4 regions of the Rhizobium sp. FG113 genome follow, and region 4 is predicted to be linked to each of the others. Evidence: riboswitches for the same ligand, from Rfam matches in the RefSeq annotation. Region 4 holds a riboswitch; each other region holds the start of a gene.
What was found. A riboswitch is a leader RNA that binds a small molecule or an ion and turns the genes downstream of it on or off. The one in region 4 is predicted to bind thiamine pyrophosphate.

Region 1 (4,164 bases), on a different contig from region 4:
AAACCTGTCATGTACCGATCAAACAGCTCGGCAAAGTTTTTGGCGTCCTCGGACGACCAGTCGGAGACGACATCCTTGATGATCGCGAGCTTTTGAGATTTCAGTTCTGTGAGCAGGCTCCAGCCGGATGGCGTGATCACCACCAGGATCCGCCGGGCGTCCTGCTGAGATGCGGCGCGTTCGAGAACACCGCGGCCCACCATGTCGGCGACAATGCGGCTTGCGCGGGACGGATCGATGCGCATGGCCTCGGCAATCGTCCCCACGGTCACCTCGCCATTCCTGCGGGCGAGCTTGACGGCTTCGAGAACATCCAGATGCGAAAGCTCCAGATCCGGAGCCACCTTTTCGATGGCGAGGCGGGCAATCAGTCGTCGCCCCGTGATCATCCGCATACGGCTCATGCTTTGGCCGATATGGGCGATATCATCTTCGGTCGGCGTGGTGTCGGGGTCGATTTGCAAAGTATCTGTCATGAGGTGGAGGATAACAGAAGCGATCGGGGAGGAAAATATGCTGATGTCATTTACATGACGTTGACATTTATATGCTGATAGCACATAAATTGCGCCCCAACCAGAAAGATCGCCCCATGAATCCACAGATCGCAGCGCAGCCGCTGGTGACCGACCCCCGTCGTCGGCTCATTCTCTTTCTTTTCCTGATGACCGCCATGTTCATGGCCATGCTCGACAACCAGATCGTCGCCACGGCGCTTCCGACAATCGTCGGGGAGTTCGGGCATCTTGAGCGGTTCAGCTGGGTCGGCTCGGCCTATCTGCTGGCTGTCAGCGCGGTGATGCCGCTCTATGGCAAACTCGGCGATCTCTTCGGCCGCAAATATGTGATGATGGCCGCGATCCTGATCTTCACCGTGGGTTCGGCGGTTTGCGGGCTGGCGGTTTCGATGAATACGCTGATCGCCGCGCGCCTGCTGCAGGGTCTCGGTGGCGGCGGGATCATGGTGTCGATCTTCGCGGTGACGGCCGATCTCTTCGAGCCGCGCGAGCGCGCCAAATACCAGAGCTATGTCAGCCTTGTGCTGATGGCGTCGGGCGCTATCGGGCCCGTGCTCGGCGGCACGATGAGCGATCTCTTCGGCTGGCGCTCGATCTTCCTCGTCAATATTCCTATCGGTGTTGTCGTGCTCGGTGGCCTGGTTTTCATGCTTCCCTATCGCAAGCCGAACCGTCGTCCGACGATCGACTATGCCGGCGCCATTCTGCTGGCGCTGACGACGACAAGCATCGTTCTGGCCGCTGATGGCGCACAGGTGTTCGGCTCGCTGATCGCCCCGCTTAATCTCGCAATCATCGCTGCCGGCGTGGTCTTCCTGGTGTCGTGGGTGTTCGTCGAGCGCCGTGCCGCCGAACCGATCATTCCGCTGTCGCTGTTTCGCAATTCGACCTTCAGCCTGCTGCTGATCATGTCGATCATGAGCGGCGGCATCGCTATCGGCATGGTGAACTATTTCGCGCTCTTCCTGCAGACCACGACAGGGCTTTCTCCGTCCGCGGCCGGGCTGCTCTTCATCCTGTTGACCGGAGGCCTGATGTGCGGGTCGATCTCGGCCGGCCGGATCATCTCGGTGACGGGGCGCTACAAGCCGTTCGCCATCGCCAGCCTCAGCTGCAACGCCTTGGCCTTCGCGCTGTTGTCGCAGTTTCATGCCGGCACGCCGCTCATCTTCATCGGCGCGGTGATGACACTGCAGGGTGTCGGCGTCGGCCTGGCGCAACAGGTGCCGATCATCGGCGTGCAGAACGCGGCGCCGGTGCGCGATATCGGTGCGGCAACCGGCTCGGTGACACTGTCGCGCATGGGCGGGGCCTCTATCGCGATCTCGATCTACGGCGCGATCATCGGCTCGCAGCTTTCGCGCGTCGGTTCCTCCATCCCCGGCGTTGCCGATATCGAGCAGCTCACGCCGAAGATGCTGGCCGCCTTGCCGGAGGCCGCACGCCAGGCGGTTGCCGAGGCCTATGCCAATGCCTTCGTGCCGCTGTTCATTACGTCCTGCGGCATCGCGCTGATCGGGCTTGTGGCGGCCCTCATGCTGAAGCCGGTGCAACTGCCGCGTACAGGTGGCGCACCGGCGAAAGCGGCTGCCGAGGCCGCCGAATAGCCAACGAACTGGCAGACTGAACCTGGCCGACGTCCGCTCTTGCCAGACGCCGGCTACGGATATACACCTTGCGACGCTCTAACGGGGTGCCTCGTATCTTCAGGATGCTTGGCTGAGAGGCTTGCAAAAGCCAACCCGCGGAACCTGATCCGGCTAACACCGGCGGAGGGATTAGACGCGTGACACCAGGCACCGCCCTTTTCCCCTTCAATGAACCTAGAGGAGAGGTGTCATGACCCATTTCAAGACCTATGCGCTCGGCGCCGCCATGCTGTTGGCGGGCTTTTCGGCAACGGCAGCACACGCCGCCGACAAGACGCTCACCATCTACACCTATGAGAGCTTCACCTCCGAATGGGGTCCCGGCCCGAAGGTGAAGGCAGCGTTCGAGAAGACCTGCGGCTGCACGGTCAACTTCGTCAGCGTTGCGGATGGCGTGGCGCTGCTGTCGCGTCTGAAGCTCGAGGGATCGGGCACGAAGGCGGATGTCGTCCTCGGCCTCGACACGAACCTCATCACCGAAGCCAAGGCTACCGGCCTGTTCGATGCGAGCGGCGTCGACACCGGCGCGTTGCAAGTCCCCAGCGGCTTCAAGGATGATGTCTTCGTGCCCTATGACTACGGCCATTTCGCCGTGATCTACGACACGCAGACCTTCAAGACGCCGCCCGCGAGCCTGAAGGAACTGGTCGACGGCGATCCCGCGCAGAAGATCGTCATCGAGGATCCTCGCACCTCGACACCGGGCCTCGGCTTGCTCTTGTGGGTGAAGTCGGTCTATGGCGACCAGGCGCCGGAAGCCTGGGCGAAGCTCAAGAAGCGCGTGCTGACGGTGACGCCCGGCTGGTCGGAGGCCTATGGCCTGTTCACCAAGGGCGAGGCGCCGATGGTGCTCTCCTATACGACGTCGCCCGCCTACCACATGGTTTCGGAAAACACCGATCGCTACCAGGCGGCCGCATTCTCCGAAGGGCACTACATCCAGATCGAGGTCGCGGGCCTGTTGAAGAATGCGCCGGACAAGGTGCTGGCGCAGGACTTCCTGAAGTTCATGGTCACCCCAGGTTTCCAGGACACGATCCCGACCAACAACTGGATGATGCCGGTGTCCAAAACCTCGGAGCCGCTGCCGGATGCTTTCGGCAAGCTCGTCAACCCGTCGAAGACCTTCCTGATGAGTTCGGATGAGGTCGCCAAGAACCGCAAGGCCTGGATCGACGAATGGCTGGCCGCCATGAGCATGAATTGATGAGCATGAATTGATGCTTCTTGCGCCGTCCGAAAGACGATATGCGCTGGCCGGCGGGGCGCTCAGCCTCGCCGCCATTCTTGTCTTCGTGACGGTCGCTACGCTCTCGCTGCTGATCTCCACCGACGGCATGCCTGTCGGCGCGATCCTCTCCGACCCATACATCCTGCGCGTTCTGCGCTTCACGCTTCTGCAGGCGGCGCTTTCGACGCTGCTGTCGGTCGTGCTGGCCATCCCTGTCGCACGGGCGCTGGCGCGGCAGCCGCGATTTGTTGGCCGCATCTGGATCATCCGGCTGATGGCGGTGCCGATGGGGCTGCCGGTGTTGATCGGCGCACTCGGCCTGATCGGCATCTGGGGCCGGCAGGGTGTCGTCAACACGATGCTCTCGTGGACGGGTCTCGATCAACCCGTCAGCATCTATGGCCTGTCGGGCATTCTGCTCGCGCATGTGTTCTTCAATCTGCCGCTTGCCTGCCGGCTGATGCTGGCGGCGCTGGAGCGGGTGCCGGGCGAATACTGGCTGGTGGCGAGCGGTCTCGGCATGCGGCCGGTTTCCGTCTTCCGCTTCATCGAATGGCCGGTGCTGCGCTCTGTCATACCAGGCGTGGCGGGACTGATCTTCATGCTCTGCGCCACCAGCTTCACGCTGGTGCTGATGCTCGGCGGCGGACCGGCGGCGACCACGATCGAGGTGGCGATCTACCAGTCGCTGCGCTTCGATTTCGATCCCGGCCGCGCGGTGGGCCTGTCCCTGCTGCAGATCGCGTTGACGGCCGTGGTGCTCGGC
Region 2 (4,164 bases), on a different contig from region 4:
ATGATCCGACGGCCGGCGCGGCGCGCGAGGTCGATGACGAAATCGAGCACGAAGGGGCAGCGCTTGCCATAGGCCTGGACAACGAAGCCCATGCCGTTCCAGCCTTCGAGATCGGGGTCGAGGCAGAGCGCTTCCAGAAGGTCGAGCGACAGTTCGAGGCGGTCGGCCTCCTCGGCGTCAATGTTGAGGCCGATGTCGTAGGACTTGGCGATCAGCGCCAGCGCCTTCACCTTCGGCAGCAATTCGTCCATGACGCGGGCGCTCTGCGCGCGTGCGTAGCGCGGATGCAGCGCCGAAAGCTTGATCGAGATGCCCGGCCCTTCGTAGATGCCGCGTCGATCAGACGCCTTGCCGATCTCGTGGATCGCGGTTTCGTAGTCCTTGTAGTAGCGCTTCGCGTCGTCGCCCGTCGTCGCTGCTTCGCCCAGCATGTCATAGGAATAGCGGAAGCCGCGCTGCTCGAGCGGCTTTGCCCGCTGCAACGCTTCGTCGATGGTCTCGCCGGTGACGAACTGCTCGCCCATCATCCGCATCGCCATGTCGACGCCGCGGCGGATCACCGGCTCGCCGCAGCGGGCGATCAGTCGGGTCAAGGCGGCCGAAAGGCTGCGGTCGGCGACCGTCGATGTCAGCTTGCCGGTGACGACAAGACCCCACGTCGCGGCATTGACGAAGAGCGAGCGACCGCCGCCGAGATGTGCCTTCCAATCGCCCTCGGAAATCTTGTCGCGGATAAGGGCGTCGCGCGTTGCGGTGTCCGGAATACGCAGCAGCGCCTCGGCCAGACACATCAGCGCAATGCCCTCCTGGCTGGAGAGCGAGTATTCGTGCACCAGCCCCTCGACGCCGGTTCCCTTGTGCTTGGCGCGCAGTGCTTCGATCAGCTTGCGGGCGGTATCGGCGGCGGCTTGCCTGACGTGATCGGGAAGGGCGGCTGCTTCAACCAGGCGTGGCACGCAGATTGTCTCCGGCGTGCGGTAGGCAGCTGTGATCGCGCGGCGCATATCGCTCTGTTCTCGGATCGGTGGAGCAAATCCGTCAAAGGGATTTGCAGAGCCGTTGGCCTGCTCTACTGTGACTTCGACTGCTGCCGCGTCGGTGGTGATTGCCATGCTGGGCTCCTGATCCGCTGATGTCGGAAAGCTAGCAGATTTCAAAAAGTCAATTTCACTTGATTTTGAGCGATCTAGTCTTTAGTTCGCTATTCAATATTCATATTGAAGGGAATTATTGTGGCTGGTGCGGGAAATGTAAGAGAAATCGACCAATTTGATCAACGCATACTTGAGGCGCTCGTCGCCGATGGAAGGATGTCGGTGACCGACCTCGCCAAGCGGGTGGGTCTGTCCAACACGCCCTGCCAGGTCAGGCTCAAACGACTGATCGAGGATGGCTATATTCTCGGCTTCCGCGCCATCATCGACGTCAACAAGCTCGGCCGCAACCATGTGGCGTTTACCGAGGTGAAACTCTCCGACACCAGGGAGAACGCGCTCAACGCTTTCAACGTTGCCGTTCGCAAGCTGCAGGAGGTCGAGGAGTGCCATATGATCGCCGGCGCATTCGATTATCTCCTGAAGATACGCACGTCCGATATCGCCAATTATCGCCTCGTTTTGGGCGAGAAGATCTCCAGCCTTCCCTTCGTCGCCAACACGTCGACCTTCGTTGCCATGGAGGCGATCAAGGAGAACGGCGCCTGATCGAGGCAGATTGCCAGCTCCGGGCTGCTCTCATTTTGCGCGTGACAGCGGTCGGCTTCTCTGACAGAACATTGCCATTGAGAGACAGGGGCGTTTGCCGACGGCAGACTGAGAAGTACCCTTTGAACCTGAACCAGATAATGCTGGCGGAGGGAGTCGCTCGGACCCTTCGGCATTGCTATCAGGGTTCCCGCGTCTTGCCCCGCCCGAAAGGGGCATGATGAAAGACGACAGATCTCCCGGTTCGATGCTTGATGCCATGCGCGCGCAAAAGCCGCTCGTTCAGTGCATCACCAATTTCGTTGCGATGAATATCGCGGCCAACGTGCTGCTCGCGGCCGGCGCATCGCCTGCCATGGTGCATGCCGAGGAAGAGGCCGGCGAGTTCGCGGCCGTCTCCGGCGCGCTGACTGTTAACATCGGCACGCTCTCGCCGAGCTGGATGAACGGCATGCGCGCCGCTGCCAGATCGGCGGGAGAGAGCGCCAGGCCATGGGTCCTCGACCCCGTCGCCCATTATGCGACTGCCTTTCGCAGACAGGCCGTCGCGGATTTGCTGGCGCTTCGCCCGACCATCATTCGCGGTAACGCGTCCGAGATCATTGCGCTTGCCGGTGGCGAAAGTCGGGGGCAGGGCGTCGACAGCCGTGACCCCGTGGAGCAGGCCGAGGCTGCCGCCAGCCATATCGCAAACACGCACCAGGCCGTGGTGGCGGTGACCGGCGAGGTCGATTTCGTCACCGACGGCGCGCGCGGCTGCCGCATCGAAGGCGGCTCATCGCTGATGCCGCAGGTGACGGCGCTCGGCTGCTCGCTGACATGCCTCGTCGGCGCCTTCGCCGCGATCAGGCCGGATGCACCGTTCGAAGCGACGATATCAGCACTCGCCATGTTCGCCGTCGTCGGTGAAGAGGCGGCGCGGGCCGCTGACGGACCGGGGTCATTTTCCTGGCGGTTTCTCGACGCCCTCGCGGCGATAGACGGCGTCGCTATCGACAACAATGCGCGGGTGCGGATGCTATGAGGACGATCGATCTTTCGCTCTATCTCGTCCTCGATCCCGAGCTTTGCGCAGACATCGGCATGGTCGAAACAGCAAGGCGCGCTGTTGCCGGTAGTGCCACCGTCGTGCAGCTTCGCGACAAGCATGCCTCCACGGCGCGCATGATCGAGGCCGGCCGTGCGTTGAAAGAAGCGCTTGCCGGGACGGACGCGCTGCTTGTCGTCAACGATGATGTCGAGGCGGCCATCGCGATCGGCGCCGATGGGCTGCATGTCGGCCAGGACGACATGGTCGTGCGTGCCGCGCGCGAGCGGATCGGGCGCGACATGATCCTTGGTCTGTCGGTGGAGACAGAGGCGTTAGCGAGGGCTGTCGATCCGGCATTGGTCGATTATGCCGGCATCGGGCCGGTCTTCGCGACGCCGACCAAGCCGGACCACAAGCAGCCGATCGGGTTCGACGGTCTTGCACGTCTCGTCGCCGCCTGCCCGGTTCCCTCCGTTGCTATCGGCGGTCTGAAGCTGGCGCATGTCAACGGTGTTTTTGCCGCCGGTGCTGAAGGGATCGCCGTCGTCTCGGCGATTTGCGGCACGGCCGATCCTCACGCCGCCGCCCTCGAGCTTTCAGAGGCAATTCAAGGGAGATCACGATGATCCGCAATGTTCTCTCCATCGCGGGATCCGATCCATCGGGCGGCGCGGGCATCCAGGCGGACCTTAAGGCGTTTGCCGCGCGCGGCGTCTATGGCATGGCGGCGCTCACGGCGTTGACCGCGCAGAACACGCAGGGCGTATCCGGCGTTCACCTTGTCCCAGCGGGTTTCGTCGCCGATCAGATCAAGGCCGTATTCGCCGATGTCCGCGTCGATGCCGTGAAGATCGGCATGATCGCCAATGCCGAAATCGCCGATGCGGTCGCCGACGTTCTCAAGAATCATCTCGGTATCCCGATCGTGCTCGATCCCGTCATGGTGGCCAAGGGTGGGGCAAAGCTTCTCGATCCCGACGCGGTCGATGTGCTTCTGCGCCGGCTGCTGCCGCTTGCGACGCTGCTGACGCCCAATCTGCCTGAGGCAGCCGCGTTGCTGCGCACTGATGTGGCCGAAAGCCGCCGGGAGATGGGCGATCAGGCCGAAGCGCTGCGCGCTTTGGGACCCGCTGCCGTGCTTGTCAAAGGCGGCCATCTCGACGGTGACCAGAGCCCGGACGTGCTGGCAACGGAAGACGGCCTCTCTTGGTTCGAGGCCGCCAGGATGCCGACCGCAAACACGCACGGCACCGGCTGCACGCTATCGAGCGCGTTGGCGGCCGAGCTCGCCAAGGGCGCGACGCTGCCACAGGCGGTAGCCGCCGCAAAGATGTATCTCGCCGGCGCGGTGGCTGCTGCCGACACGCTCGACGTCGGCTCTGGACATGGCCCGGTCCAGCACTTTCACGAACTTTGGACGACAGAGGAAGG
Region 3 (4,164 bases), on a different contig from region 4:
CGCGGGCGCGGCAGATCGACGGTGATCTCGCGGATGACGCGGGCAGGGCGGGGCGAGAAGATATAGATGCGGTCGGAGAGATAGACCGCCTCGCGCACATCATGAGTGACGAGCATCGCGGTCCAGTCGTGCTGCGACCACATCTCCTCCAGCCACCGCTGCATGCCTGCGCGCGTCAATGCGTCGAGCGCGCCGAAGGGTTCGTCGAGCAAGAGCATCGGCTTGTGCTGCACCACGGTGCGCAGCAGTGCCGCCCGTTGCCGCATGCCGCCGGACAATGCCGCCGGATAGTGCTGTTCGAAGCCGTCGAGGCCGAATTCGGAAAACAAAGGCAGCACCCGCCGGCGGGCCTCGGCGCGGCGCATGCCCTGGACCTCAAGGCCAAGCGTGGTGTTGTCGATTATGCGCCGCCACGGCATCAGCGCGTCGCGCTGCGGCATGAAGGCGAAGGGGCGGATCGTTCCGTCAAGCGGTTGGCCGTCGAAGCGCATGCTGCCGCTCTCAGGCCTGCGCGCGCCGGTCAGCAGTTTGAAGAGCGTTGACTTGCCGGAGCCCGAAGGCCCGAGAATGGAGACGAATTCGCCGGGCTTCACCGTCAGCGAGATGTCCGACAAAACAGGCGTTTCGTCGTAGCGGCAGGTGATGTGGTCGAGTTCCAGGCGCGGCACGGTCATCGGGCGCCTCCCTTTCCGCGTCTTGCCCATGGCATGGCCAGGTGTTCGGCGATGACGGTGAGGCCGAATAGAGTAAGAGTGAGGACGGCGCTGACGAACACGGCGGCCAGCACCAGATCGGGCCGGAAATTGTTCTTGGCGTTCAGCATGTAGATGCCGAGCCCTTTGGCAGCACCCGCATATTCCGCGAAGATCGCGCCGACGACGGCGTAGGTGATGGATATACGCAGCCCGGCGAAGAAGAATGGCAGGGCGGATGGCAGCCGGGCGAGCAGGAACTGCTTCCAGCGCGGTGCACCCATCGAGGCAACCAGTTGCTGCAACTCGTCTTCGGTCGATTGATAGCCCTGGCAAAGCGCTACCAGCATCGGGAAGAAGGTGACGAGTGCGACCAGCAGGATCTTCGGCGTCAGGCCGAAGCCGAACCACAGAACGATCAGTGGCGCGATGGCGACCAGCGGCAGCGTCTGGCTGATGATGAAGAGGGGAAACAGCGCCCGACGAAGCGGCTGGCAGAAGTCAATTAGCACCGACAGGATGAAGGCTGCCGCGAGCGAGCAGCCGAAACCGGCGAGCGTCGCCCGCAAGGTCGGGAGCGTGTTGTCGAACAGCGCCTGTCGTGACTGGAAGGTCTGCGCAAGCACGCGGGACGGCGCGGGCAAGGTCGTGGGCGAGATGCCGGACAGGCGAACATAGGCCTCCCAAGCCGCCACCAGAAGGCAGACCGCCGCGATTGCCGGCAGAGCCTGGCTCAGACCAGTACGGATATGATGGTGCAGGTCGGAAACGACCTGCCGCGAAGGCAGACGTGATGTCGACATGGGAGCAACCGTTTGGGGCGCGAGCGTGGGGCGGCGCTTAGCGCTTGGACGGGCTGTTTGCCGAGACGGTAAGGTCGATCGTCACATGGCCTGCTGGCGGGCCAAAGCGCACCAGCGCTTCGTGCACGGTCGAAAACACCGCGCCGGTGTCGCCGCGCAGCTTCGTGCAGAAGTTCTTCGATTTTTCGAAGACGCCCGAATTCTTCAGGAAGTCGATGCAGCCGTAGATCTCGTCCATGTGGCCATCGATCCCGAGTGTATAGAGCGAAAACTGCGCGGCCGTTTCCTGACCGATGACAGGCGCGTCCTTGACCGCCTGGTGCGCGCGGGCCTTGCGCTCGTCGAGCGGTGCCATGGGGCCGGTCAGTTCGGGCGTCTGGCAGATCGGGTCGTCAGGCTCGCCGGGGCAACCGCGCGAGATGGTCGCGTGCAAGACGCAATGCTTGCCGCTGCTGGCGGCCGCCGCGAACAGATCGCGCATGGCGGCGAAAACGACGTCGGGAGTGCCGATGATCAGCGTCGAAATGTCGTCCGTCTCGATCCGCAACCTGTCACGATGGGGATCGAGCGCGGAAAGCGCATGGGTGATGACGCCGACGAAATCGTCGGTCATGGGATACAGTGAAATCTGCGCGCCGGAAAACATCGCTCTACCTCGCTCCGCTGGCATTATCCAGATCAGCTTGAGGGTCCACGATCATGCGATCGTATCTCAGCCCCGGCATTACGGAGCACCCCTGTGATGTCGGGGTGATACGCCAAAGCCTGGACGAGCGCAAGGGCCATGTCGTGGACTGAGGAGCCGAGACTTCGCAGTAATTTCTATTCGGCCCTCTCAAATTCCCGGCTCGGGGAAAGCGGTTTGTTGGCAGAGGCTTAGGAATGCTTCGCGAGTAGAGTGTAGCGCCGCATGAAGCAAAACCACCGCGAAATATGGCGAAAAAAGGACAGAATTTCTAAGCCTGTCCGCAAGCGGGGGCGGTGGTTCCTCGCGATCTGGAGGCGGTCCGATTAGTTTCACCGCACAGTAAAACACCGGAGCGATAGATGAAACGCCTTCTGATTCTCGGCACAGCGCTTGCCGCCCTCCTTTCCGTTCAGGCCCATGCCGAAGAGCCGAAGAAGCTTCTAAACGCTTCCTACGACGTTTCGCGCGAGCTTTTCGCCTCGGAGAACGAAGCCTTCATCAAGCAGCATCCCGGTGTGACCATCGACCAGTCGCATGCCGGCACCTCCAAGCAGGCGCGCTCGATCATCGAGGGGCTGGAGGCAGACGTCGTGACGTTCAACCAGTCGACGGATATCGATTTCCTGGCAAAGAACGGTTTCGTCTCCAAGGATTGGGCAAAGGCCTTCCCGAACAACGCGTCGCCCTTCTATTCCTTCCCATCCTTCCTGGTGCGCGCCGGCAACCCGAAGAACATCAAGGACTGGGGCGATCTGGCGCGTGACGACGTGCATGCGGTTTTCCCGAACCCGAAGACATCGGGCAATGCGCGCTACACCTATCTCGCCGCCTATGCCTGGGCGAAGGAAGCCTACAAGGACGACGAGGGTAAGATCGAAGCCTACATCACCAAGATCTTCGACAACGTGCCGGTCTTCGACACCGGTGGCCGCGCCTCCACGACGACCTTCGTCGAGCGCGAGACCGGCGATGTGCTGATCACCTTCGAGGCCGAGACACGCGGCATCGAGAAGCAGTACGGCTCCGACAAGGTTCAGGGCGTGATCCCGTCGGTCAGCCTGCTTGCCGAATTCCCCGTCGCTGTGGTCGACAAGGTCGCCGCAAAGCATGGCTCCGAAGCGCTCGCGAAATCCTATCTCGACTTCCTCTACACCGAGGAAGGCCAGCGGATTGCCGCGCAGTTCGGCCATCGCGTTCGCGATGAGAAGGTGATCGGCGAGTTCAAGGACCAGTTCCCGGCGATCCGCCTTGTCAATGTCGACGATACGTTTGGCGGCTGGGAAAAGATCCAGAAGGAACACTTCGCTTCCGGCGGCATTCTCGACAAGCTTTATGGCAGCCGGTAAGCCCTAACAAGATATCACATCGCTTGGCCCGGCTGGCGTTTGCCCGCCGGGCCGCTTTCGTCATCGTGCTTGCAGAGCAGGACTTATGAAACAGGGAATGACCGCTTGAGACGCAATGTCCTGCCCGGATTACGCCTGTCGCTGGGTGTGACCCTTCTCTATGTCGGCCTTATCGTCGTCCTGCCTCTGGCCGCCCTGGTGTTCAAGGCTGCAAGCCTTGGGCCAGAGGACTACTGGCGCATCGTGTCATCCTCGCGCGCGCTCGCCAGCTATCGGGTCACGGTGCTCTCGGCGCTCGGCGCCACGATCTTCAACCTGTTTTTCGGCTTCGCGCTCGCCTGGGTGCTGACGCGCTATCGCTTCCCCGGCTGGCGCCTCGTCGATGCTATGGTCGATTTGCCTTTCGCGCTGCCGACCGCAGTGGCCGGTATCGCGCTGACGACGCTGTTTGCCGCGAATGGCTGGTTCGGCTCGGTGCTTGAAGGTATCGGCATCAAGGTCGCCTATACGCCGATCGGCATCATGGTCGCCATGTGCTTCACCAGCCTTCCTTTCATCGTGCGCACCGTTCAGCCGGTTTTGGAGGATCTCGACCCGGCTTATGAAGAGGCGGCGCAGTCGCTTGGCGGTTCGGA
Region 4 (4,164 bases):
GGCGCCGCGCGCTGCGAGCGCATGTGCGACCGTGAGGCCGGCAACGCCGCCCCCCTTGACGAGGACGCGCATCTCAGCCGACCACCTGGCCCTCGGCATCGACAGCCATGTAGAGATCGCCGCCGTCGCGATACCTGGCCGCCATGGCGTCCAGCCCCTCCTTCTGTGCTTCGGCGCGGATATCGTGGGAGATTCGCATCGAGCAGAATTTCGGGCCGCACATGGAGCAGAAATGCGCGACCTTGTGCGCTTCCTTGGGCAGCGTCTCGTCGTGGAAGCTGCGGGCGGTTTCCGGGTCCAGCGAGAGGTTGAACTGGTCCTCCCAGCGGAACTCGAAGCGGGCGCGCGACAGCGCATCGTCGCGCAGCTGGGCGGCCGGGTGCCCCTTGGCGAGATCGGCGGCGTGGGCGGCGATCTTGTAGGTGATGACGCCGGTCTTCACGTCGTTTCGATCGGGTAGGCCGAGATGCTCCTTCGGCGTGACGTAGCAGAGCATCGCCGTGCCGAACCAGCCGATCATCGCCGCACCGATGCCCGAGGTGATGTGGTCGTATCCCGGCGCGATATCCGTCGTCAGCGGCCCGAGCGTATAGAACGGCGCCTCGCCGCAGACGGCGAGCTGCTTGTCCATGTTCTCCTTGATCTTGTGCATCGGCACATGGCCAGGGCCTTCGATCATGACCTGGCAATCCTTTGCCCAGGCGATCTTCGTCAGTTCGCCCAGCGTTTCCAGCTCGGCGAATTGCGCGGCATCGTTGGCGTCGGCGATCGAGCCGGGGCGCAGGCCGTCGCCCAGCGAGAAGGAGACGTCATAGGCGCGGCAGATGTCGCAGATCGCCTCGAAGTGCTCGTAGAGAAAGCTCTCGCGGTGGTGATGGAGACACCACTTGGCCATGATCGAGCCGCCGCGCGAGACGATGCCGGTGACGCGGTGGACGGTCAGCGGGATGTAGTGCAGCCGCACGCCGGCATGAATGGTGAAATAGTCGACGCCCTGTTCGGCCTGCTCGATCAGCGTGTCGCGATAGACCTCCCAGGTCAGGTTCTCGGCAATGCCCTCGACCTTTTCCAGCGCCTGGTAGAGCGGCACGGTGCCGATGGGCAGTGGCGAGTTGCGGATGATCCATTCGCGGATGTTGTGGATGTTGCGGCCGGTGGAGAGGTCCATGACGGTATCGGCACCCCAGCGCGCTGCCCAGACCATCTTCTCGACCTCTTCCGCCATCGATGAGGTGACGGCGGAGTTGCCGATATTGGCGTTGATCTTCACCAGGAAGTTTCGGCCGATGATCATCGGCTCGGCTTCGGGGTGGTTGATGTTTGCGGGAATGATGGCGCGGCCGGCGGCCACTTCCTGGCGGACGAATTCAGGGGTGACGTGATCGGGAATATGCGCGCCGAAGCTCTCGCCCTCGCGGACCATGGCTTCGGCTTTCGCCTTGCGGCCGAGGTTTTCGCGGATGGCGATGAATTCCATTTCCGGCGTGATGATGCCGGCGCGGGCATAGGCAAGTTGGGTCACGGCCTTGCCGTCCCTGGCGCGCAGCGGCTGGCGCTTGGCGGGGAATTCCGGCGTCAGGCGCTCGCCGCTGGCAAAGCCGTTATCCTCGGGGCGCACCTGCCGGCCGTCATAGGCCTCGATATCGCCACGGGCGAGAACCCAGTCGCGCCGCAGCGCTGGCAGGCCGCACTCGATGCTGATATCGGCGCCTTCGACGGTGTAGATGCCGGACGAATCATAGACCGTGACCGGCGGCTCGCCGGAGGTCGGGTGAACGCTGATTTCGCGCATGGGAACGCGGATATCGGGGTGGATCTCACCCGGGATATGGATCTTGCGGGAGGCCGGCAACGGGCCGGTGGTGACTGTGGGGGTAATGGTCTTTGCGGCGATAGTCATGGTTGAGGCTCCAAGTTTTCGATTGGAGACCCAGTCCTCAGCCGGAATGATGAAAAGACGCCGGCACGGAGTCCACACGGGAATCCCGGCCTTCGAGCGCTTGCACCGTCCCTACGCCAGTATGAACTGGATCAGGTTCAACGGGTCACTGCGCGCGATAGCAGAATCTCAGCCCCTTGACGGGACACCCCTGGTGAATGCGCAAAGGGTATTGCGGCCTTGCGGTCTGCGTCAAGCAGAAACATTTGATAGGCGCGTGTGAGCAGCGACCCCACGATGCTGTTAGTCACCCTCAGCTTGCGAGGCCGAAGCCGCCAAAGGCAAAACGCTGCGACACTGAAATCTCATAGGAAACCGAGTTGCTCAGCAACTAGCCTGTATCCGCATTTGGCCCGATGCTGCCGTGGCGGCTTTCGGGCGCAAAGGGTCGACTGTCGCTGTCGGGGTTATATCGGTGATTACGTCCCGGCCGAACATCTTCTAGGCAGGACCGACCGCCAAGGCCGCGGCAAGGCGTGGATTGCGGCGCGGGTCGGCAATGGCCAAAACATCACAGCAACGCATTCCAGGCGCCGGAGAGAGCCCTGAGAGGAATTCCATCGGTTAAGGCTTGCGGCCGATCCATCATCGAGTCAGTTTTCTAGCAACCATGATTGGAGAAGTCTGATGGACGTTTCAGAGTTCTACCGGAACGCAGAAGACATCGTGCTGGGAGTGTTCAACCAACAGGGCGGGTGGGCATCAATGGCGTTAGCACTCATGCCTGACGGAATATGGCAGATTGCCATTGGAGAGGGGATCGAAGATGATGATGTTCGAGCGGCCGCACGGCTTCGTCGAGTCCTGATAGAAAACAAAGCGCGAGCCTACGTGGTGGCCTACGCCACAATTAAGGCGTACCCCGAAACAGACCTAAACAATCGCCGTGTGCTGGGGCCTGTGATGAACATCGCAGGCGATAGAGACGAGATGCAGGCGTCCCCGGATCAGATGCTCTTCTTATTCATGTCGGACAATTTCGGCCGGGGCCACGTCCACACCTACTCGATCATAGGACGCGGGAAGAAGATTGGGGCACGACAAAGGTGGCTCGAAGAGGCGGATTCCCCGTTCCACCGGCTTCTGGCTCATGGCCGCAATTGATCCCAGGCGTCTTGTCACGCCAGCCAACGTAAATCCTGGCTCAGTCCTCCCGTATCGTCAGCTAACTTCAGTTCATTTAGCAGGGGGGTAGTCTTCAGCGCGCAACCGCTGCACCTTTGTGCAACACCCGCCATGGCGGCTCTTGGCGCTCTGCAGACGAGGCGCTCTCGTTTTAAATCGCAAGGTATTCAGAAAAGTTGCCGATCGCGGGCGCCGTACTCCGGTGATCACGCGGCGGCCGCGCCTGGGCTTTAACCACTCCTGCGGAGGCGCGTGCGACGTTAGAAAGACTCTTGCGCTCGATCCATTCGGCGCCACCGGATCGATGATCATTGACATGTTCGTGCGAAAAAGATCAGCAAATACGCACCTTGGTCTGTCATCGCACCACCGAGAAGACTTGGTTGTTGCCATGGGGATTTGGTAGTCGGGGCAGGGATTCGAACCCCGCGTCACAGCTCGAAGGCTGGAAGCAACCTCAGTCTTGCTGAGGGTAAGGAGAGCACCGCGCTCCGATTATGCTTACGCCCGACATACCCAAATAACTACAGATCTGTCGCTTTGTTCCCTGTCGTCAAACTACGAAATTTGCCGGTGCCCGATGGGCCTCTTCGCGCTTTGGCTGAAGCTATTCCGCAGCCTGACGAAGCTGGAAACCATCCAGCGGTTCGACAAGCGCAACGAGCTCGAAATCACTGATCATGTGATGTTGGTCGGAGCCGAGGACGGCCAAGGTCCAGAAGTCCGGATCCTCACCGAAGATCGTCGATACTTGCACGATCGTCGTCCGGCCATCGGTGTGCTTGTCGGACCGTGCCCAATAAAATGCGTCTGGAACCAAACTCTTCATTACGTCTACTCCCCACACAATGAGGCTACGATATCAGGAAATCGTAATATGGCCATCTCTCGTCTTCGCCACCCACAAGAGGATAAGGATGATACTGGAGGTTATTCCGCGGCGGCTTTGACCGCGGCGTTTGCCTGGTCTGCAAACTCGCCAAGAGCAGCCTTTGGTCCTTGATAGTCGATCCCCTGAACCACGCTGACCGTCGTGTTCTCGACCTCGATGCCGTGGGCGATGAAAGCGCCGCGGCCTTCATCACCGCCTCGGACGACCA

Region 1: it holds a riboswitch for thiamine pyrophosphate, as region 4 does, so the genes downstream of both, thiB (thiamine ABC transporter substrate binding subunit) here and thiC (phosphomethylpyrimidine synthase ThiC) in region 4, are expected to answer to the same signal.
Region 2: it holds a riboswitch for thiamine pyrophosphate, as region 4 does, so the genes downstream of both, thiM (hydroxyethylthiazole kinase) here and thiC (phosphomethylpyrimidine synthase ThiC) in region 4, are expected to answer to the same signal.
Region 3: it holds a riboswitch for thiamine pyrophosphate, as region 4 does, so the genes downstream of both, ACODTZ_RS01990 (YkoF family thiamine/hydroxymethylpyrimidine-binding protein) here and thiC (phosphomethylpyrimidine synthase ThiC) in region 4, are expected to answer to the same signal.

What each region holds. Positions count from the first base shown of each region.
Region 1 covers NZ_JBMDKV010000008.1:39,841-44,004, reverse strand. Annotated here, with positions in the region: gene ACODTZ_RS19065 (MarR family winged helix-turn-helix transcriptional regulator) at 1-476, opposite strand, end outside; gene ACODTZ_RS19060 (MDR family MFS transporter) at 593-2,125, shown strand; TPP riboswitch at 2,198-2,313, shown strand; gene thiB (thiamine ABC transporter substrate binding subunit) at 2,394-3,374, shown strand; gene thiP (thiamine/thiamine pyrophosphate ABC transporter permease ThiP) at 3,388-4,164, shown strand, end outside.
Region 2 covers NZ_JBMDKV010000001.1:96,348-100,511, reverse strand. Annotated here, with positions in the region: gene putA (trifunctional transcriptional regulator/proline dehydrogenase/L-glutamate gamma-semialdehyde dehydrogenase) at 1-1,112, opposite strand, end outside; gene ACODTZ_RS00460 (Lrp/AsnC family transcriptional regulator) at 1,233-1,703, shown strand; TPP riboswitch at 1,780-1,875, shown strand; gene thiM (hydroxyethylthiazole kinase) at 1,924-2,727, shown strand; gene thiE (thiamine phosphate synthase) at 2,724-3,359, shown strand; gene thiD (bifunctional hydroxymethylpyrimidine kinase/phosphomethylpyrimidine kinase) at 3,356-4,164, shown strand, end outside.
Region 3 covers NZ_JBMDKV010000001.1:492,505-496,668, forward strand. Annotated here, with positions in the region: gene ACODTZ_RS01980 (ABC transporter ATP-binding protein) at 1-674, opposite strand, end outside; gene ACODTZ_RS01985 (ABC transporter permease) at 671-1,495, opposite strand; gene ACODTZ_RS01990 (YkoF family thiamine/hydroxymethylpyrimidine-binding protein) at 1,533-2,141, opposite strand; TPP riboswitch at 2,133-2,244, opposite strand; gene cysP (thiosulfate ABC transporter substrate-binding protein CysP) at 2,543-3,529, shown strand; gene cysT (sulfate ABC transporter permease subunit CysT) at 3,635-4,164, shown strand, end outside.
Region 4 covers NZ_JBMDKV010000018.1:79,403-83,566, reverse strand. Annotated here, with positions in the region: gene thiO (glycine oxidase ThiO) at 1-72, opposite strand, end outside; gene thiC (phosphomethylpyrimidine synthase ThiC) at 74-1,900, opposite strand; TPP riboswitch at 1,991-2,102, opposite strand; gene ACODTZ_RS29050 (hypothetical protein) at 2,567-3,043, shown strand; gene ACODTZ_RS29045 (hypothetical protein) at 3,672-3,893, opposite strand; gene ACODTZ_RS29040 (DUF6180 family protein) at 3,995-4,164, opposite strand, start outside.